Mesorhizobium japonicum MAFF 303099: one gene and its partner. Each later gene encodes a partner of the first gene's protein in a complex. Links are inferred from orthologs where the notes say so. Each region holds a gene or a part of one and is shown on either strand. Other genes may lie near its edges. The genes, in order: MAFF_RS13060 and lpxA.

Region 1 (3,101 bases):
CCGCAGCGCAAAGACCGACCACCATCCAGTCGGCACCTGCCGCATGGGCCATGACGAGATGGCCGTCGTGACGCCGGACCTGCGGCTGCGCGGCATCGAAGGCCTGCGCGTCTGCGACGCCTCGGTGATGCCGCGCGTGCCCTCCTCCAACACCAATGCACCGACCATCATGGTCGGCGAAAAGGGTGCCGACCTGATCCTTGGCCGCGAACCGCTGCCGCCGGCGGTGTTTTCCGGCAACCGGGCCGCTTGAAGGGAAAAGAAAATGATCAGGCACTGTGTCTTCGTCAGGTTTCGCGGCGATGTCCCCGAAAGCGAGCGCGCTGCAATCCATGCCGACCTCGAGGCGCTGCGCCAGGTGATCGACGGCATGGACACTGTCCACTTCAGCGCCAATGTCAGCCCCGAGCCCTTCGCGCGCGGCTTCAGCCACGGCTTCACCATCGATTTCCGCGATGCCGCCGCGCGCGACGCCTATCTCGTCCATGAAGCCCATCAACGCGCCGGCGCCCGGCTGGTCGCCGCACTCGAAGGCGGCACGGACGGTTTGATGGTCTTCGATCTCGACCTTACGAAAAAGTGACCGCCGGTTCTTCGAAAGCCGGCTGATCGCTGTTCTCTTTTGCGAGCAGGGCGACATATCGTTCCTTTGGGGGCACCAAAGGAGGACGCCTTGAATCTCACCGCCGGGCAGAAGAAAACCGTTTTGGCCTCATTCCTGGGCTGGACGCTCGACGCTTTTGATTTCTTCCTTCTGACATTCCTGCTCACCGATATTGCCAGTGAATTCCACACTGATGTCCCGGCGGTCTCGAAGGCACTGTTCCTGACCTTGGCGACGCGCTTCATCGGCGCGTTTTTCTTTGGCATGCTCGCCGACAAATACGGGCGCAAGCCCATGCTCATGCTCAACATCGTCAGCTATTCGGTGATCGGCGCGCTCGCCGCCTTCTCGCCCAATCTCGGCATTTTCCTGGCCCTGCGCGCGCTGTTCGGCATTGCCATGGGCGGCGAATGGGGGCTCGGCAGTTCGCTCGCCATGGAGTCCATTCCGCCCAGCGCCCGCGGCATGGTCTCGGGCATCCTGCAATGCGGCTATCCCGCCGGCTACCTCCTGGCGGCGGTGGTCTACGGCCTGCTCTATCAGCAGACGATCGGCGGCTACACGATCGGCTGGCGCGCCATGTTCCTGCTTTCCTTCTTGCCGGCGCTGATCGTGCTCTTCATCCGCTCGCATGTGCCGGAATCGCCGGCCTTCGTCGAGGCACGGAAATCCGTCAAACCGGGGCTTCTGGAAACGCTGCAGAAACACTGGGGCATCGCGCTCTATGCCGTCGTGCTGATGATGTTCTTCAACTTCTTCAGCCATGGCACGCAGGACCTCTACCCGACCTTCCTGAAGAAGCAGCACGGCTTCGATCCGCACACGGTGAGCTGGATCACCATCGTCGCCAATCTCGGCGCCATCGTCGGCGGCCTGACGTTCGGCGCACTGTCCGAGAAGATCGGCCGCGTCAACGCCATCACCCTTGCCTGTCTGATCGCGCTGCCGTCGATCCCGCTCTGGGCCTACAGCACAACGCCCTTCATGCTGGCCATCGGCGCTTTCGTCATGCAGGTCGCGGTCCAGGGCGCCTGGGGCGTCATTCCGGTGCACCTCAACGAACTTTCGCCGGGCTCGGTGCGAGCCACCTTGCCCGGCTTCATCTATCAGGCCGGCAATCTCGCGGCGTCCTATGGCGGCCCGTTTCAGGCGGGAATCGCGGAAGCGCCTGGAGGCAGCTACGGTTACGCGCTGGCGCTTTTCGCCGGCGTCGTCGCCATCTGCATCATCGTCGTCATCCGCTTCAGCCCGGAACGGCGCGGCCAGGTGATGACCGTCCTGGGTTGACGGCTGCTAGCCAAGTCTGAGGGCGATGACACCGGCAACGATGCTGAGCGCGGCGGCGCCGCGCCAGCCCGTCATCTTCTCGCCAAGCGCGTAGACCGAGATCAGCATGGCGAACAGGATCGAGGTTTCGCGCAGCGATGCCACCGAGGCGATCGGCGCCTTGGTCATCGCCCACATCACGATCCAGTAGGCAGCGCCGCTGAGCACGCCGGTGAACAGCCCGGCCTTCCAGTCGCGCGCCAGCACGGGCAGTGACTGCGGTCCGCGGAAGACCACGCACAGCACCAGTGCCCACGTCGCGTCGCAGACGAACAGCCACGCCGCGTAGCTTTGCGCCGTCGCCGCCAGCCGCGCACCGCTGCCGTCGGACAGAGTATAGCTGGCGATAAAGATCGAGGTGCCTAGCGCAAAACCGACCGCACGCAGGTTCAGCCTTTCCAGATGCGCGCCGCCGCGAAACGACATCACCAGCGTGCCGGCCGACAAAAGCAGGATGCCGAGAATGGCAAACGGCGCCGGCACCTCCTGCACCACCACGATGCCACCAAGTGCTGCCAGCAAAGGTGCGGTGCCGCGCGCCAGCGGATAGGTCTGGGCGAAATCGCCGGCCCTGTAGGCGCCGATCAGGAAGGTTCGGTAGCCCATGTGGAAGACCACCGAAGCGAGAATGAATGGCCAGACCTCGGCCTTCGGGAACTCGACGAAAGGCAGCACGAACAGCGCGGCAAACCCCATGCCCAATGTCATCAGCGTGATCGACAGGAAGCGGTCGAGATGCACCTTGACCAGTGCGTTCCAGATCGCGTGCATGGCGGCCGCGGCAAGCACCGCGAAGAACACGAAAAGCGTCATTTCGGGTCTATCGACCTCCCGAGCCAAGCGGCGTTTCGAGATCGATGTCGACCCGGACCGGAAAGTGGTCGGACGCCATTTCGCCTATGTCGGATCTGACCGAGCGGACCCGCCTCGCGAACACCCCGCCGACGAAACAATGGTCGAGCCGGCGCTTTGCCAGCCTGCCGTCGATGATCTTCTCGTGGGTGTGGAAGTCACCAGCCAGCTCGATCGCCACGGCTGCGGCATCGACGAAGCCGTCGAGATAGGCCGCACCCCGATGATAGGGCGTGCGGCCGACGATGCGGCGGTATTCGGCGCTGCCCGGCTCCATGTTGAAATCGCCCATCCAGATTGCCGCCAGCGGATTTTCCGG
Region 2 (3,197 bases), 2.0 Mb from region 1 along the record:
GGCCGTGACGGCTATGTCGGCCCGGGCGCCAGCATCCAGTATGCGCTGATCGGCAATCGGGTCATCATCCATGGCGGCGCCAGGATCGGCCAGGACGGCTTCGGCTTCGTCGGCGGCGCCAAGGGCCCGGAACGCGTTCCCCAGATCGGACGGGTCGTCATCCAGGACGATGTCGAGATCGGCTCCAATTCCACCGTCGATCGCGGCGCCATGTCCGATACGATCATCGGCCAGGGCACCAAGATCGACAATCTCGTGCAGATCGCCCATAACGTCCGCATCGGTCGCAATTGTATCGTGGCGGGACTTTCGGGTATTTCCGGTTCCGTGGTCGTGGGTGACAACGTTACGATGGGCGGCGGTGTCGGGCTTGCCGATCACCTGACCATCGGGTCCGGTGCCAAGCTTGCCGCCAGAAGTGGATTTATGAGCAATGTCCCGGCCGGCGAGATCTGGGGCGGTTATCCGGCACAGCCGATGGCGGAAGCCATGCGGGAGATAGCCATGTTGCGCACGATGGCAAGGGCACGCAAGCAGGGCAAGGACAATGGCTGATATGGTGGCGGCGACGACGCTGGAAGCGGTCGACATAATGGGGCTGATGAAGCTCCTGCCACACCGCTATCCCTTCCTGATGATCGACCGCATCATCGACATCGATGGTGACGATTCCGCCATCGGCATCAAGAACGTCACCATCAACGAGCCGCATTTTCAGGGGCATTTCCCGGAGCAGCCGGTGATGCCGGGCGTGCTGATCGTCGAAGCCATGGCGCAGACGGCAGGCGCCATCTGCATCCGCAGCCTCGGGGCGTCGAAGCCGTCGCTGGTCTATTTCCTGACCATCGACAACGCCAAATTCCGCAAACCGGTCGTTCCCGGCGACCAGTTGAAGATTCACGTCAAAAAAATCAAGAAGCGCGGCAACCTGCTCAAATTCGCCTGTGAAGCCCTGGTCGATGGCACCAAGGCGGCCGAGGCCGAGATTTCAGCCATGATGGTCACCGGCGACTGACGATCGAGTGCTTATGAAAATCAAGACTTCAATCCATCCTTCCTCCGTCGTGGAAGAAGGCGCCCAAATCGGTGAGGGTGTACGCATTGGGCCGTTCTGCCATATCAGCGCCGATGCCGTGATCGGCGATGGCGTCGAACTGGTCAGCCATGTCTCGGTCATGGGTGCGACAACCATCGGCGCCTCGACCAAGGTCTATCCGATGGCGACATTGGGTGCGCCGCCGCAGAACACCAAACACAAGGGCGGCCGCACGACGCTGGTCATTGGCGCGAATTGCACCATCCGCGAAGGCGTCACCATGCATGTCGGCACCGACACCAGCCGCGGCGAAACGACGGTGGGCGACAATGGCAATTTCCTTGCCTACGCCCACATCGCCCATGATTGCGTGGTCGGCAAGAACGCCACCTTCGCCAATGGCGCGACGCTGGGCGGCCACTGCGAGATCGGCGACAACGTCTACATAGGCGGCCTCAGTGCCGTTCATCAATTCGTGCGCGTCGGCGACAACGCCTTTCTTGGCGGGTGCTCGGCTTTCGTTGGTGACGTCATTCCCTATGCCATTGCCGTCGGCAACCGCGCCAGCTTGCGCGGTTTGAACATCATCGGCCTCAAGCGCGCCGGTCTGCCGCGTTCCGAAATCTATCTGTTGCGCAAAGCCTATAGGACGATCTTCGACCGCTCCCGCACCGTTGGCGAGAACATCGAATTCGCCAAGGCCGAGTTTGCCTCTTCGCCGACCGCCATGAAGATCATCGACTTCATCAGCAGTCGCGGCAAGCGGCACTATGCGGTGCCGTCGCTCAAGGGTGGCGATGGCGACGATACCGACGATGAAGACTGAGACGGCTTCTGCCGGTCTTGATCTCCCGCCAGATGCCAGGGTCGGCATCATCGCCGGCGGCGGCAGTCTTCCGGTCGAAGTCGCGGCCGGCTCGGCCGGGCAGGGTTATCCGCCCTTCATCGTCCTCATGGAAGGCGAAGCCGACCGTCTGACGGAATTGTGCCAGTACGAACATGAGACGCTTGCCCTGGAGGCGATCGGCTCGCTTGTTCCTTTGCTCAAACGCCACCGGATTACCCATCTGGTGCTTGCTGGCGAGATCAAGCGCCGGCCAAGGCTGACGCATCTGCGCCCAAGCCTCAGCCTGCTGGCGGTGATACCGATTGTCGTCATGGCGCTGGCGCGTGGCGACGATGGCCTGTTGAAGGTGGTGGCGCGCGGTCTCGAGGCCCGAGGGATAAAGATCATGGGCGCCCACGAAATCGTGCCGAACCTGGTCGCCGCCGAAGGGGTCTTGACCAAAGCGGTGCCACAGAAATCGGATTGGCGCGACATCGAGGCAGGCTTTGCCGCAGCGAAGGCCATCGGGGCGCTCGATATCGGCCAGGCGGCGATCGCGGTCGGCGGCCGGGCCATTGCGCTCGAGGGCATCGAGGGTACGGCCGGATTGCTCGACCGCGCCAAACTGCTGCGTGGCCATGGCCGCATCGCCGGCAAGACCCGCGGTGTCCTGGTCAAATGCGCCAAGCCCGGTCAGGAGCTGCGCGCGGATCTTCCTTCGATGGGACCGCAGACGGTCGAAGCAGCCCACGCGGCCGGGCTTGCCGGCATTGCCGTCGAGGCGGGGCGCTCACTGATCCTCGAAGGCCCCGCAACCCTCTCACGGGCCAATGAACTTGGTCTGTTCATCGTCGGCCTGGCCGCGGCGGAGCCTGCATATGGCTGACAGGGTGTTGAAGATCGCGATCGTCGCCGGCGAGGAATCGGGTGATCTGCTGGGCGCCGACATTGTGCGTTCGCTCCGCCAGATCACCGGCCGCGAGGTGCGGCTCGTCGGCCTCGGCGGTCGCCATCTCGGGGAATTGGGCCTGGTGTCGCCCTTTGATGCCGGCGAGATCGCGCTGATGGGTTTCAGTGCAGTCCTGCGCGATCTGCCGCGCCTCATCAGGCGGATCGGCCAGCTGGCCAAAACCATCGCCGAGGAAAAGCCGGATTGCCTGGTCACCATCGACAGTCCGGACTTTTCCTTGCGCGTTGCCAGGAAGGTGCGGGCGGCCAATCCGTCGATACCGATCATCCACTATGTCTGCCCGAGCGTCTGGGCCTGGCGGCCGGGCAGGGCGGTGGCGATGAAGCCCTATGTCGACCATATCCTCTGCATCCTGCCGTTCGAGG

Evidence for each region.
Region 2: the proteins of MAFF_RS13060 (region 1) and lpxA are in contact, whole or in part, in a crystal structure (PDB 4J09), measured with the Escherichia coli proteins. The link is inferred for Mesorhizobium japonicum MAFF 303099 from one-to-one orthologs.

What each region holds. Positions count from the first base shown.
Region 1 is NC_002678.2:2,464,142-2,467,242, forward strand. What follows is about bases 1-2,782. They hold MAFF_RS13060 (MFS transporter), read left to right. Parts: upstream 1-673; coding sequence 674-1,891; downstream 1,892-2,782. Other genes in these bases: MAFF_RS13050 (GMC family oxidoreductase), read left to right, coding at 1-253; MAFF_RS13055 (Dabb family protein), read left to right, coding at 266-583; MAFF_RS13065 (EamA family transporter), read right to left, coding at 1,898-2,743; MAFF_RS13070 (endonuclease/exonuclease/phosphatase family protein), read right to left, coding at 2,751-2,782. In the rest of the region: more of MAFF_RS13070, read right to left, coding at 2,783-3,101. UniProt on the Escherichia coli protein: Probably transports across the inner membrane the two dehydrated forms of N-acetylneuraminate (Neu5Ac), 2,7-anhydro-N-acetylneuraminate (2,7-AN) and 2-deoxy-2,3-didehydro-N-acetylneuraminate (2,3-EN).
Region 2 is NC_002678.2:498,952-502,148, reverse strand. The notes cover bases 68-2,945. They hold lpxA (acyl-ACP--UDP-N-acetylglucosamine O-acyltransferase), read left to right. Parts: upstream 68-1,028; coding sequence 1,029-1,862; downstream 1,863-2,945. Other genes in these bases: lpxB (lipid-A-disaccharide synthase), read left to right, coding at 2,741-2,945; MAFF_RS03695 (LpxI family protein), read left to right, coding at 1,834-2,748; fabZ (3-hydroxyacyl-ACP dehydratase FabZ), read left to right, coding at 548-1,015; lpxD (UDP-3-O-(3-hydroxymyristoyl)glucosamine N-acyltransferase), read left to right, coding at 68-555. Outside these bases: more of lpxD, read left to right, coding at 1-67; more of lpxB, read left to right, coding at 2,946-3,197.